3 regions of the Micromonospora sp. NBC_01796 genome follow, and region 1 is predicted to be linked to each of the others. Evidence: riboswitches for the same ligand, from Rfam matches in the RefSeq annotation. Region 1 holds a riboswitch; each other region holds the start of a gene.

Evidence for each region. A riboswitch is a leader RNA that binds a small molecule or an ion and turns the genes downstream of it on or off. The one in region 1 is predicted to bind cyclic di-AMP.
Region 2: it holds a riboswitch for cyclic di-AMP, as region 1 does, so the genes downstream of both, OIE47_RS18940 (coiled-coil domain-containing protein) here and OIE47_RS12965 (C39 family peptidase) in region 1, are expected to answer to the same signal.
Region 3: it holds a riboswitch for cyclic di-AMP, as region 1 does, so the genes downstream of both, OIE47_RS10370 (coiled-coil domain-containing protein) here and OIE47_RS12965 (C39 family peptidase) in region 1, are expected to answer to the same signal.

What each region holds. Positions count from the first base shown of each region.
Region 1 covers NZ_CP109078.1:2,816,608-2,820,936, reverse strand. The annotation lists gene OIE47_RS12975 (hypothetical protein) at 1-209, opposite strand, end outside; gene OIE47_RS12970 (hypothetical protein) at 206-361, opposite strand; gene OIE47_RS12965 (C39 family peptidase) at 487-1,335, opposite strand; cyclic di-AMP (ydaO/yuaA leader) riboswitch at 1,747-1,890, opposite strand; gene OIE47_RS12960 (YbhB/YbcL family Raf kinase inhibitor-like protein) at 2,618-3,157, shown strand; gene OIE47_RS12955 (class I SAM-dependent methyltransferase) at 3,225-3,953, opposite strand.
Region 2 covers NZ_CP109078.1:4,105,012-4,109,340, forward strand. The annotation lists gene OIE47_RS18930 (hypothetical protein) at 144-830, shown strand; gene OIE47_RS18935 (MarR family winged helix-turn-helix transcriptional regulator) at 881-1,396, opposite strand; gene OIE47_RS18940 (coiled-coil domain-containing protein) at 1,570-2,580, opposite strand; cyclic di-AMP (ydaO/yuaA leader) riboswitch at 2,584-2,714, opposite strand; gene OIE47_RS18945 (copper resistance CopC family protein) at 2,904-3,770, opposite strand; gene OIE47_RS18950 (hypothetical protein) at 3,826-4,233, shown strand; gene OIE47_RS18955 (hypothetical protein) at 4,230-4,329, shown strand, end outside.
Region 3 covers NZ_CP109078.1:2,267,793-2,272,121, forward strand. The annotation lists gene OIE47_RS10360 (NADPH-dependent F420 reductase) at 1-603, opposite strand, end outside; gene OIE47_RS10365 (dienelactone hydrolase family protein) at 714-1,376, opposite strand; cyclic di-AMP (ydaO/yuaA leader) riboswitch at 1,966-2,095, shown strand; gene OIE47_RS10370 (coiled-coil domain-containing protein) at 2,099-3,133, shown strand; partial or broken gene OIE47_RS10375 (glycoside hydrolase family 65 protein) at 3,230-4,329, opposite strand, start outside.

The DNA.
Region 1 (4,329 bases):
GTTGGCGGGGCCGGGCTGCCGATCGGGTACTCCGGATCACGTCCGGCGCGTACCTCCATCGCCCAGCTCAACTGCGCGCAGCCGTCCGGGGTGCAACAGGCGCAGGTGCCGGGAGCGTAGGACGTACCCCGGTCCTCGTGCTGGGCGATGGTCATCGCCGCCGCCTCCCAGATTCCCGCGCGGGTCAGCGGCTCGTCGACGCGGCTCATCGGGCGAACACCTGACCGGCCATGGCCACCACCTGTGCCTTTCGTTCGGGGTACCGGCGCGCGGTGGCGACCGGCTCGGAGTAGCGACTGGGAGCACCGCCGGCCGCCGGGACCCTGCGGTCGCCGGTGTCCGCCCGATTGGCGAGGTCCATGGTCACGACAGGGTCAACGCACGCGTACGTGGATGGTTGTGGCAACGCGGCCACCGTCCCACTGGTACGGACAGCCTCGGGTGCCGACCGGTTGGGTCGGCACCCGGGACCGGGGGGAGGGCGGGTCAGGCTGAGTAGCCTCGGGTGGCCATCCAGTTGGCCAGGTCGATCGTGGTCATCCAGTAGGAGCTGACCCCGTTGACGAACGCCGGGTCCGCGATCTGCACGGTCCGTCCGCTGTCGCGGTAACCGACGACGGTGAGGTAGTGACCACCGTCGTACGAGTGCCAGCCGCCGTCGGTGTCGGTCGCCGAACCGGCGATGTTCGCGACGACCGCGTACCCGCTGCTGACGGCGTGTACGACGTCCGCCTGGAGCTGGTCCATCTGGGCCGGGGACGGGGACCCCTGGATGAACGTGCTCGTGTAGAAGTTGGTCTTGGCCAGGCTGTTCAGCCCACGGGTGACGTCGTCGGCGGAGTTGGTCCCGTTGAACGTGGTGCCCAGGGCCGCGGCGACGTCGTCCTGGCTCGGCTGACGGTCGCGGGCGGTGAGGGCGATCCGGGTGGCCGCCGGCCCGCAGTACCAGCCGTTGATCTGCGCCTCGTAGTCGTAGTCGAGCACCTTCGACGCGGGGGGAGCCTTCTTGACCGCCTTGGTCGGTGTCGCCACGGCCTTCGCGGCGGTGGGCGGGGCCGACGACGGGGCCGCCGGAACCGGTGCCGAGGTCGAGGCGCTCGGGGACGGGGTGGCCGGGCTCGGGGTTACCAGGCTGGGCGCGACCTCGGCGCCGGCCTGGCCGCCCATCTTCTCCGCGACCGCGATGGTCGAGGCGTTGGCCGGCGGGGTGGACCCGTTGCCCTGGGTGAGCAGGATGCCGGTGGTGAGACCCACGGCGAGAACGGCGGCGGAGACGGCGCCGGCCCGGTACGGGCTGGCGGTCACGACGCGTCGGAGTTGCTGACGATGCTTCATATAGATCCTCCGCAGATGTGCCGATCTGCGATCGGGGGCACATGAATCGGGATGGCGAGATGTCTCTGCCGGGGCCGGGTACGTGACCGGGGTACGCGCTATCGGCGGGGCGGATTCACCGCCAGCCGTCGGGTCCGGATCGGGGCGTGCGGAACCGTCACCGCGATGCGGTGAAATGCGTTACCGGATGAACTCGCCACGGGAATTGCCGGGCGATTTCGGATCACCTACCGGTCACGCGCGTCCTCGTGCCACCGACCGCGTACGCGTGTGCGTCGCCGGTCGTCGGAGTGGGCCTAGTGCGCTACCTTCGCGGGCTGGACCGCGATGCGGGCGAGCCGGGGCAGGTGGCGGAACGGGCCGGGGGGATCGAGGGTTGGGCCACGGCAGGTACGGCGCTGCACGAGCATGTTCTCCTTCCGATACCGCCTACCGGGTTAGCTGACGGATTCGGGCGGGAAGCACGCCCTACCGCGAACCAATGGTTCGCGGATTCACCCCAGAACTACTTTGGGTCCCCGGCTCGTAACAGTTACGACTCAGCGGGCCTGTTCCGGTGTCACCCGCGGTGACTAAGGGCCGGACCAGACGGGCTGACGTTACTGGGCCGCTTCTGCTCCTGCCAACCCCTCTTGGCCTGCTTAAACCGTGACCCATGCCGCTTCTTGCGGGTGGTGCGACCCTCGACTCGTGATCACGGAGAGTGGTTGTAGCCGCAGTGACCAGTTTGACTGCGACCGACGTACCCGCTTGTGTCCCGCACGTTGACGACGTCGGATTTGTCGACGGGGTGACATTGCCGGCACGGAGTCCGGATCAGAGAAATGTCCGTTGGGCCGAGGTGGGCTGGTCCCCTCGTCGGCGGCCACGGACCCGGGGTCCCCCCGCCTCGGTCGACCGGTGCGGCGGCCAGCGAGTCGTCGCTCACGCTCCGCCGGTCGGGGGTCGCGCCGACGACCCGACGGGGAAAGCGCCGACGACCAGACCGGGAGAGCGCCCACGACCGGACCACGAAAGCGCCGCCGAACCGGCCGGGAAAAGCCCGGATGAAAGGCGCGTCCGCGTACGAGGTAGAGGGTTTCCGAACCGGTGCTGATTCTCGGCTGAAACAGCGGCGGGCCATCCGTACGAGCGGTCGGATCGGTATTTCGAGAATGGGGCCCGGCCGCGTTGTCGTGGACGTCGGGAGACCGGTTGCCCACTGTTTCCCCCACCGGCAGCACTGAGGCGGGCCGGACAGGGTACAAAGACACTGAGTCTCCCTCTTTGGAAGGACATCCTGATGAACCTTGAGCGAGCGATCGGGCCGGACCCGTACGACCTGTTGCCGCCGGTGCCGGCGTTCACGCTGACCAGCGACGACGTGCGCGACGGGGAGCCGCTGGGCACCGAGTTCGTACACTCCAGCGTGGGCGGTGGCGACCTGTCGCCGCAGCTCGCCTGGTCCGGTTTCCCGGACGGGACGCGCAGCTTCGCGGTCACCTGCTACGACCCGGACGCGCCTACCACCAGCGGTTTCTGGCACTGGGTCCTGGTCAACATCCCGGTGTCGGTCACCCAGCTACCCCGGGGCGCGGGCAAGGCCGGGTCCGTCGAGGGTGGTGCGTTCGCCGTCCGCAACGACTACGGCACCCAGGAGTACGGCGGCGCTGCCCCGCCGGCCGGCGACCACGTCCACCGGTACCTCTTCGCCGTACACGCCCTCGATGTGGAGCAGCTCGACCTCACGCCGGACGCGAGCCCGGCGTACGTCGGCTTCAACCTGACCTTCCACACCCTGGCACGGGCGGTAATCCGGCCCACGTACCAGGTCAAGGGCTGAGCTTGCCGGAGTAAGTGGACGGCCGACACCGGGGACGGGTTGAACGGTGTCGGTCGTCGCTCTCCGGTCAGGCCTCCGACGCGCCGGGTACCCGGGCGACGGCGAAGACGGACTGTCCGAACGGCGGCCGCACGAGCTGCTCCGCCGCCTTGGTCACCGGCAGCACCAGGCTGTCGTAGACCTTCACCATCGGGCCTTCCTTGGGCATCAGCCGGAACACGTTCGTCGCCATGTAGTAGCCGATGAGGCCGAGGGCGTTCGCGTAGTGCAACCGCTCCACGGTCAGCCCCGCGTCGGTGAGCGCGGCCCGCATCGTCTTCTTGGTGTAGCGCCGTACGTGTCCGGTGGCGATGTCCGCCGGACCCATGGCGAACTCGAACGCCGGCACGATCAGTACGATCGCACCGCCGGGACGCACCAGTTCCCGCATGCTCCGCAGCGCTCCGACGTGGTCCTCGATGTGTTCGAGCACGTTGTACGAGACCGCCGCGCTGTAGTCGCCGCGTTCCTGCTCCGGCTGCGGCAGCAGCATCTGCCGTACCTCGACGTTGGACTCGCCGGCGAGGCGCTCCTTCAGTGCCACCAACCGGTCGGGATCGGCCTCGGTGGCCGTGAACCTGGGGAAGTGCGGCGCCCACTCGAGCACGTAGTCACCGAGGCCACTGCCGATCTCGATCGGGTTGTCCCCCAGGTAGGGCAGCGCCAGCTCAACAAACCATCGGCGGTGGTTCACGGCGGTCGCGAGACCCTCGAGTACCTCGGACTGAACTCGCTGATCCCCAGTGATTTCTGCCATGCGTCGATTCCTCGCGATCTGAAACTCGACCTGCACCCTGGACCGACAGAGTGAACCATCTACGACGACCGTAGGGAAATTGAGGCATCGGCGTGGCACGAACGGATTGTTCGGTTGATCCGTCCCCGTCCGCCTTCCGGGCGTTCGGGCACAGAGCGCGGCGATGCCCGTGACCCCGCGCCGTCACCGGCGCGGTCCGCTGCCGGACATCGCGCGGTGCTGAGCTACTTCGGACTGGCGGTCTGGATCACCTCCGGGCTCTGGTTCCAGCCGCGCGGAGGTGCTCGGGCCGACGCACTGCGCGCCGGGATGACCGCGCTGACCGGCGTCGTGCCGAAGCCCATCGGCGGGGGTCCGGGTCTGGGACGTCCGTCCC
Region 2 (4,329 bases), 1.3 Mb from region 1:
GGCTTCCGGTTTGGTCGATGTCCGGTTCTGGGTAGCAGAAGCGGTGGGCGGATCCCGTGACGCCGCGATCGGTGTCGCGGGCCCGACGAAGCGCCGCGATCGGCGCGACGGGTAGCCGCCCCGGACGAACTGGAGGAGGACGAATGCGTACTTCGGCGATAGCGGCGGTGGCGACCCTGGCCGGACTGGGCCTGGCCGTGAGCGGCTGCACCGAAGGGGGAGCCGTCGGCCTGGCCACACCGAGCCCGTCCGGCGGCACGAGCGCCGTGGCGCCGTCCGGCAGCGCGACCGCCGCGCCGGCGACCGGTGGCCCGGTGGCGTCCTGCGTGACCGGGGACTGGCGTACCGCCTCGGCCGCCGGGCAGACCGGCGGGGCACTGGCCAGCGCCAGCATCGGTGGCGGGGACGGGGTACTGGTCAAGATCGGGCCGAACGGCGAGACCACGGTCGACTTCGGCTCGATGAAGCCGGTGACCTTCAAGGCCCAACTCGGCGACGCCAGGATCGCCGGCACGTTCAGCTACGCCGGCAAGGCCAGCGGCACGGTCAGCACCGGCGCCGGTGGCGGCACCACCGGCGACTGGGCCCCGGTGCCGCCGTTGCAGTGGGGCGACACCCGGGTCACCGTGGGGTTGACCGAGCCGACGCCGGCCACGCTCTTCGAGAACGTCAGGATCTCGGAGTACGTCGGTGACGGCGCCAGCCGCAGCGGCGACGTGGTCGACATCCAGCCGCTGCTGGGCGAGGGCCGTTACCAGTGCGGGGGGAACACCCTGACCCTGACGCCGAAGGACGCCAGCGGCCTGACCTGGGTCCTCAACCGCGCCTGACGCGGTGGTGCACAGCTTTCAGTGGGGCCGGCCCCGGTTCGGGGCCGGTCTCACTCGTCGCAGGGCACCCGCTGCGGGTCGTCCTCGGTGTCGGCGTCGCAGGGCTCGGCGTCGAATGCGGCCCGGATGACGTCGGAGAGTTCCCCGAGGGTGTCGAGTTGCTCCGGGGTGAGTACGTCGACCACCAGGCGCCGTACGTGCGACACGTGCTTCGGCGCCGCTCTGGTGATCTCCGCCAGGCCGGTCTCGGTGATCTGGATGAACGCGCCCCGCGGGTCGGTCACGCAGGGCTCCCGGTCGACCAGTCCGCGCCGGGCCATCCGCCCCAGGTGGTGGGTGAGGCGGGTCTTCTCCCACTGGAGGTGGCCCCGGAGCTGGAAGATCCGCAGCCGCCCCTCGGGGGCCTCGCTGAGGTGGACCAGGACGGCGTAGTCGCTCTCGGAGAGGCCGGTGTCGGCGAGCAGTTGCCGGTTCAGCTTGCTCTGCAACTCCATCTGCATGGTGATGAAGGAACGCCAGGCACGCTGCTCCCGCTCACTGAGCCACCGCTCCCCGTTCGCCGCCACCCGCTCATGATACCCGCCAGGATGACACGTCACCCCACCTCAAGCTCTCCCCCCGCCTCTCCCCCCGCCCCCCTCGCCCTCCCCGCTCCACGCCGCGTCGATCTAGGGCAAATGGGGGTGGATAGAGATCAACAAACACCCATTTGCCCTAGATCGACGCGGCGTGGAGCGGGTCAGAGCATGGACATGTGTACGTGGTCGGTGTGGTCGCTTTCGCCGCTGTAGGAGCTCCAGCCGGTGGCGGGGAACCAGATCTGCTTGTACCAGATCACGTAGAGGATGCCGAGCCGGTCCGCGTTGCGGACCAGGAACGCGGTCAGGTTGTTGCCGTACAGCCGCTGGTCCTGCGTACGCGCGGAGGCGAACCCGCTGTTCAGTAGTGACCAGTCGCAGGCGCGGCCCTTCGGGTGCTCGAACGGACCACCGTTGCGGTGACAGCCGACGAACCGGTTGAAGCCCGCCTTCTTCACCTCGTTGTACGCGTGCAGGGTGCGCGGGGTGACGCAGCCGCTGGTGGTCGGGTCGTCCTTGTTGCACGACTCCTTCGGCCAACCGCCACTGGCCGTACGCGGGGCCGCCTTGGCCACCGGCGAGCTGGCGTTGACGAAGCCGTTGGTGAGCTTCTTGCCGCCGACCAGGGCGAGGGAGCGTTCCGCGTCCTGCTTCTGCCGTGCCATCACGGCCTGCTGCTTCTCCTGCTCCTTGACCTCGGCGTCGGCCAGGGCCTTGGCGCGTTCGACCAACTCCTGGGCGGTGTTGAGCTCGTGCAGCTTCTGGTCGTTGACCGCGTTCATCTCGTCGAGCGCGACGGCCCGATCCAGGAAGGAGTCCGGGGACGCGCTGTTGAGCAGCGCCGATACCGCGCCCAGCTTGCCGGTGCGGTAGGAACGGGCGGCGATCTCGGTGACCTGGGGGGTCAGCTCCTCGATCTGGGTCTCGGCCTTCGCCAGCTCGGTGGCCAGGACGGCCTGACGCTTCTTCGAGGCGTCGAGAGCGGCCTTGGCGTCGGCGAAACGCCGGCCGGTCGCCTCCAGTACCTCGCTCAGCAACTGGTTGTCGGACTCGGCCGCCGGGGCCGGCGTTGCCGGCGCGGCCTGCACCGGGACCGAGAACGGCGCCACCATGAGCACGGTGGTGACCAGGGTCAGGGCAGGCGTGAACCATCGGCGGAGGGGTGCCGTCATGCAGGATCCTTCCGTTGGTCGCCGACCGGGTTAGCTGACGGGTTCGGGATGGAAGTGATCCCTACCGCTGTTGCGGATTCACCCCACGTACTCGGTTCCCCGGTTCGTCCAGGACGATTAGGCGACGGTCCCGCCGGCACCGGTTGGCGCCGATTGGCGTTGACCGCGAAGAATCTTACCGTGTGACGCGTCCCGATGGGCATGCCCATCCGGTACGAAAAGCGTTATGGGACAACAACTTTCGGTTATTATTCGCGGTTCCGGCCAACATGGATACCCGCTGTAATGGTGATGGCGCCGATTGTCGAATCAGCGATCGCCGATCAGCGGTTGCCGCGTTTGCGCGACGGCTGCGCCTTTCCCGCCGACTGGTTGCCGGCCGCGGCTTTCCGGGCCGCCGCCGCACGTCTGGCCGCCGCGGTGGTGACGGGCCGCCCACGGTTCGCCGGACCGGTGTTGATTCTGGCCGTACGTCGCGGCCGGATCGCCAGGGCGACGATGACAATCACCCCGACCAGCAGCAGCACCGGCAGCAACCAGACCATCGGGCTGCCGTCGTCGGAGGCGCCACTGGCGTTGTCCGGCACCGGCGACGCGGGTGCGACGGTGTTGCCGGCACCGGGATTGCTCGACGCCGGCCTGTCCGGGTTCTCGGCCAGGGCGAGCAGTGCCGGGTCGGCGGCGTTCGTCGGTGCGCTCCAGCCCTGCGGCGCGCGGGTCGGCGCCCCGGAGTAGGAGAACTTCACCGTTCCGCGTACGGGCTCGCGGTCCGAGGCCACCGACAGGTAACTGGCGGTGTACTCGCCCTTCTCCGGCCAGTGCGAAACCTGGACGAACGCCGAGAATCCGGTGTGGTAGAGCTTCGGCTCCCACTTGCCGTTGACCAGGTTCAGCTCGGTCACCGGGCGGTCGAGCCGCTTGTCCGGGCCGGGCCGCCAACCGGCGTCGACCCGTACGCCGCTCGGCGCGGTGACGGTGAAGTAGGCGTTGGCCGCCGGAGCCTCGGTGAAGTACAGCTCCAACGACTGCATCGGTTGGGACAGCGTGGCGCCGGCAACCGGGTTGGAGACGGCGAGCTGACCGTGTGCGGACGCCGGTGATCCGGCCACCGCGAGGGCGATCGTGGCGCCGAGAACAACGGCGAACAGGCGGCATGCCGCGCGGACGGTAACCAGCCGGGTCGATCGCATCGGCCCATCATGGTGGCTTCCGCTGTGCCCGGCAAGACGCTACAGTCGCTTCCCGATGTCACGGGACCGGCTGACCGGGGAGATGTTGATGATGCCCTCTATCGGCCGTCGCCGTGCACTGGCCGCACTGACCGGTGCCGTCCTGCTGGCCGTCGCGGGCACCGGATGCGGGTCCACCGACGAACCGGTTGACTCCAGCGCGCCGGTCGAGGTGGCCATCACCATCACCGAGGGCCGGTCCGAGCCGCAGCCGGGCCGGGTGGACGCGAAGAAGGGCCAGTCCGTCCGGATCACCGTGACCAGCGACGTTCCGGACCGGGTGCACGTGCACGGGTACGAGGTCGGCGCGGAACTGCCCGCGGGCCAGCCGGCCACGGTCGAGTTCGTGGCGGACATGGACGGCCTGTTCGAGGTCGAGACGCACGAGTCGGGCGTGTTGCTGTTCCAGCTACTGGTCCGATGAGGACGGTCCCCGAACTGCTGGCCCACGGGGTCGGCGGGCGGCAGGACCTGCCCATCCCGTTCGCGTACGCGGTGACGGGTGCGGCGTTGGCCCTGG
Region 3 (4,329 bases), 550 kb from region 1:
CTCGTCGGCGGTGAAGTCGGCGTCGTAGGTGATGCCGCCCGGCTGCTGCTTGCGCCCACCGGACGCGAGATCACCGGCGTCCACCGGCTGGAAACCGAGCTCTTCCACCAGGTCCGCGACGGCCCGCTTGGCCTGCGGATCGTCCCCGGACATCGGAATGCCGTACCGCTCCTGGGCCGAGGACTGGCGGGCGTGGTCGCGCATGTTCTCGGCGTGCAGGGTGTTGAACGCCTTGACCACGTGCGCACCGCGCAGGTGCTGCTGCACCATCTCGCTGGAGGTGGTCTGGTCCTGGTCCAACTCGGGGATGTTCCCGTCCCGGTCCGGTGTGTAGTTCCCGGTGTCCATGACGGTTTTGCCCTTCAGCTCCGCCGTGGGCAGTTCGTTGTACCGGCCGAACGGTACGGCGACGATCACCACGTCACCGAAGCGCGCCGCTTCCGACGGGGGTACCGCGTGCGCCCGGTGTCCGAGATCGCCCATGAGGTCCTGCATCTTCTGTGGGCCGCTCGCGTTCGCGATCGCGATCTCGTGGCCCGCCGCGGCGAGACGACGGGCGAGCGTTCCACCTACGTTTCCTGCGCCGATGATCCCGATGTGCATGCCAGCGGGTTACCCGCCAATCCCGCCGATGAACGGGTCGGACAGGGGTCCGCGTTCGGCGTCCGAGCCACAGACGGACGGCCTCGGGCAGCGGCGAAAGCGCGCACCGGTCAGGGGGCGGCGCCGAAACTGGGTAGGCGGTCGGCGAACCAGTCGGCGGCCTGGTCGGCCACCTGCTCCAGCGCTCCGGGCTCCGGGAACAGGTGGGTCGCGTCGGGGATGATCCGCAGTTCCACCTCCCCGCCGAGCGCGTCGCGGGCCTGCTGGTTGAACTGGATCACCTGTTCGTCCTGACCGCCGACCAGCAGCAGGGTCGCCGCGCGTACGCGGGAAAGGGCCGGACCCGCCAGGTCCGCGCGGCCGCCGCGGGAGACGACCGCCGGTACGTGCTCCGGCCGCTCGGCCGCGGCTACCAGTGCCGCCGCCGCACCCGTGCTCGCGCCGAACAGCCCGATCGGCACGGCGGCCGTGTCGGGCTCGGCCCGCAGCCAGTCGATCACCCCGACCACCCGGCCGGCGAGCATCGGTATGTCGAAGCGCAGCTCCGCGGTCTTCTCGTCGACCTGCTCCTCCTCGGGCGTAAGCAGGTCGACGAGCACGGTCGCCAGGGCCCGCTGGTTGAGTACCCTCGCCACCGCGACGTTGCGCGGGCTGCGCCGGGAGCTGCCGCTGCCGTGGGCGAACAGCACCACTCCGACCGTCCCCTCGGTAGGGGTGACCAGGTCGGCGGTGAGCTGCACCTCCCCGGCCCAGATCGTGGTCTCGGTCGTCACTGTCTCCACCCGCTGTCCGGTACCCGCCTACGAGTGGAACAACCCGCCGCCGGGCCGCCAATCCCCGTTTGCGGGCTCGGTGGTCGGGAAGGCGAACCGGGTCAGGCAGGAAGACCACGGCGGCCGTGGCAGCGGCCCGCGCTGAGGCGATCGTGAGGATGCCATGACCCACCACAAATCCGCTAAGTCGGAGTCCGGTCGAGCCGGCACCAGTCCGCCGAAGGACAAACGCGACAAGCGCGAGGGTGCGCGGCGGGACTGGGCGGACGAGGCGGCACAGGCACGGGCCTCGGACGACCCGCGCCGGGTGACCCCGCACGACCCTTCGGGTGTTCCCTCGACCGGGGACCGCCGCTAGATCAGGAGAGACACCACGGCTCGGCCGACACCGGAGATTTCGGTCTCCGGGACGCGGCCGGGGCCGGGCACGACGACACGCCCCGGCGGGCACTCCTCACGGAGGCCCGCCGGGGTTCGGTGCGCTAGCAGGAGAAATCTCTGGCGGCGACCCTGAAATCGGGTACTAAGTCCGTCTGATCCGGTAATGTCACCCTCGGTTCCGACCCGGTGGTACCCCCTCTGCTGTCGGCGACGACCGCCGCCCAATCGCCTTGTGCGAGCCGGGGAACCAGGTAGTCGGGGTGAGTCCGCACACGCGGTAGGGCCTGTTCCGTCCCGAACCCGTCAGCTAACCCGGTCGGCGGCCGACGGGAGGAACGTGCATGACGAGACCCAAGCGTCAGCGGTTCTCGCTGGCCCTGACCCTGCTCGCCGTGGTGACTCTGCTGGGCGGTGCCGCCGTCGCGGCCGGGCCGGCCGCAGCCGCACCCTCCTCGCCGACCGCGCCCGGGGACGAGGGCGGCAACCCCCTCTTACGTGACGTACTCGAGTCGGCCGGGCGTGGTTACGCCGCCGCGAGCGTCGGGGTGGAGAACGCCCGCAAGCACCAGGTGGCGCTCGCCGACGAACTGCGGCAAATCGAGGCACAGCTCGACCAGCTCACGCCCGAGGTCGGAGAGGTCGCCGTCAGCGCCTACCGGATCGGCCGGATCGGGCCGATCTCCGCGCTGCTCGGCAGCGCCTCACCGGACGACTTCATGGACCGGGCCGGGGGGCTCGACCTGATCGCGCAGCGCGACAACAGCAAACTTCGCCAACTGTACGAGGCACGCGACCGGGCCACCCGGGCGAAGGCGGCGGCCGACGCGGCGATGGCCGAGGAACAGCGCCAGCTCTCCGTGATGGCCAAGCAGAAGGAGGCGGCCGAACGCGCCCTCTCCCAGGTCGGCGGCACCAGCACCGAGGGCTTCGTGAACGCCAGCTCACCGGTCGCGGAATCCGCACCGCGCAACCGGGACGGGTCCCTGCCGGCGCAGTCCTGCAACCAGAACGACCCGACCACCAACGGCTGCGTCACCCCGCGCACCCTGCACGCGCTGACCGAGACCAAACGGCTCGGCTTCACCCGGTACGTGTCGTGTTACCGCAGCGGTGGGCCGTTCGAACACCCGAAGGGCCGGGCCTGCGACTTCTCCGCGCAGCCCGGCGGGTTCGGCGGGGACGCCAGTGGCGGCGACAAGACGTACGGCAACAACCTCGCCGCGTTCCTGGTCCGCAACGCCGACCGGCTCGGCATCCTCTACGTGATCTGGTACCGCCAGATCTGGTTCCCGGCAACGGGCTGGAAGGCGTACTCGTCCGCGAAGGGTGACCCGTCCAGCGACCACACCAACCACGTACACCTGTCCCTGCTCTGACCGGGGACGGCCGCGGACCTACTTCTGGGCGCGGGGGCGGCGCGGGGGCTCGACCTCGGACTTGACGGTCGGGCCGGCGATCTCGGCCACCGAGGCCCGGCGGGCCGGGGCGCGGCCGGGCGGCTGCTTCGGTGCGGGACCCGCCGGGCGCGCCTCCGGCACCGGTTTGGTCACCGGTTCGTCGGAGGTGACCCGGACCTTCTCCCCGTGGTGGAACAGCTCCACCACCCCGCCGCTGCTGTCGCCGTCGCGCAGGGAGTACGTCGTCTCGCGTTCGCGTACGTCGACCCGGAGCCGGTGCCCGTGCCAGACCAGCGAGAACTCCAGCCGGTCGATCCGGTTCGGTAGCCGGGGCGCGAAATAGAGGGTGTCCCCGTGGTCGCGCATCCCGCCGAAGCCGGCGACCAGCGCGATCCACGCCCCGGCCAGTGAGGCGACGTGCACCCCGTCGCGGGTGTTCTGGTTCAGGTCGTGCAGGTCCATCAGGGCGGCCTCGCCCAGGTAGTCGTGGGCCAGCTCGAGATGCCCCACCTCGGCCGCGAGGACCGCCTGGGTGCAGGCCGACAACGACGAGTCGCGGACCGTACGCCGCTCGTAGTAGGCGAAGTTGCGGGACTTCTCCTCCGGGGTGAACGCGTCCCCGCGCCAGTGCATGGCGAGCACCAGGTCGGACTGCTTCACCACCTGCTTGCGGTACAGGTCGAAGTACGGGTAGTTCAGCAGCAGCGGGTACTTCTCCGGCGGGGTGCCCGCGAAGTCCCACTCCTGGAGCCGGGTGAAGCCCTCCACCTGCTGGTGTACGCCCAACTCCTCGTCGTACGGGATGTGCATGGCGTTCGCCGCGTCCCGCCAGGCGGCGGTCTCCTCGTCGTCCACGCCCAACCGCCAGGCGTGGTCGCTGTGCCTCGACACGGCGTCGGCGGCGGAGAGCAGGTTCCGCTGCGCCATCAGGTTGGTGTAGACGTTGTCGCTCTTCACCGCGGTGTACTCGTCCGGGCCGGTCATCCCGTCCAGGTGGAACTTGCCGGCCCGGTCGTGGTGCCCGAGCGAACGCCACAGTCTGGCCGTCTCGACCAGCAACTCCAGCCCGATCTCGCGCTCGAAGTCCTGATCGCCGGTGGCCTGCACGTAGCGGCGTACGGCGTCGGCGATGTCCGCCGCGATGTGGAACGCGGCCGTGCCGGCCGGCCAGTACG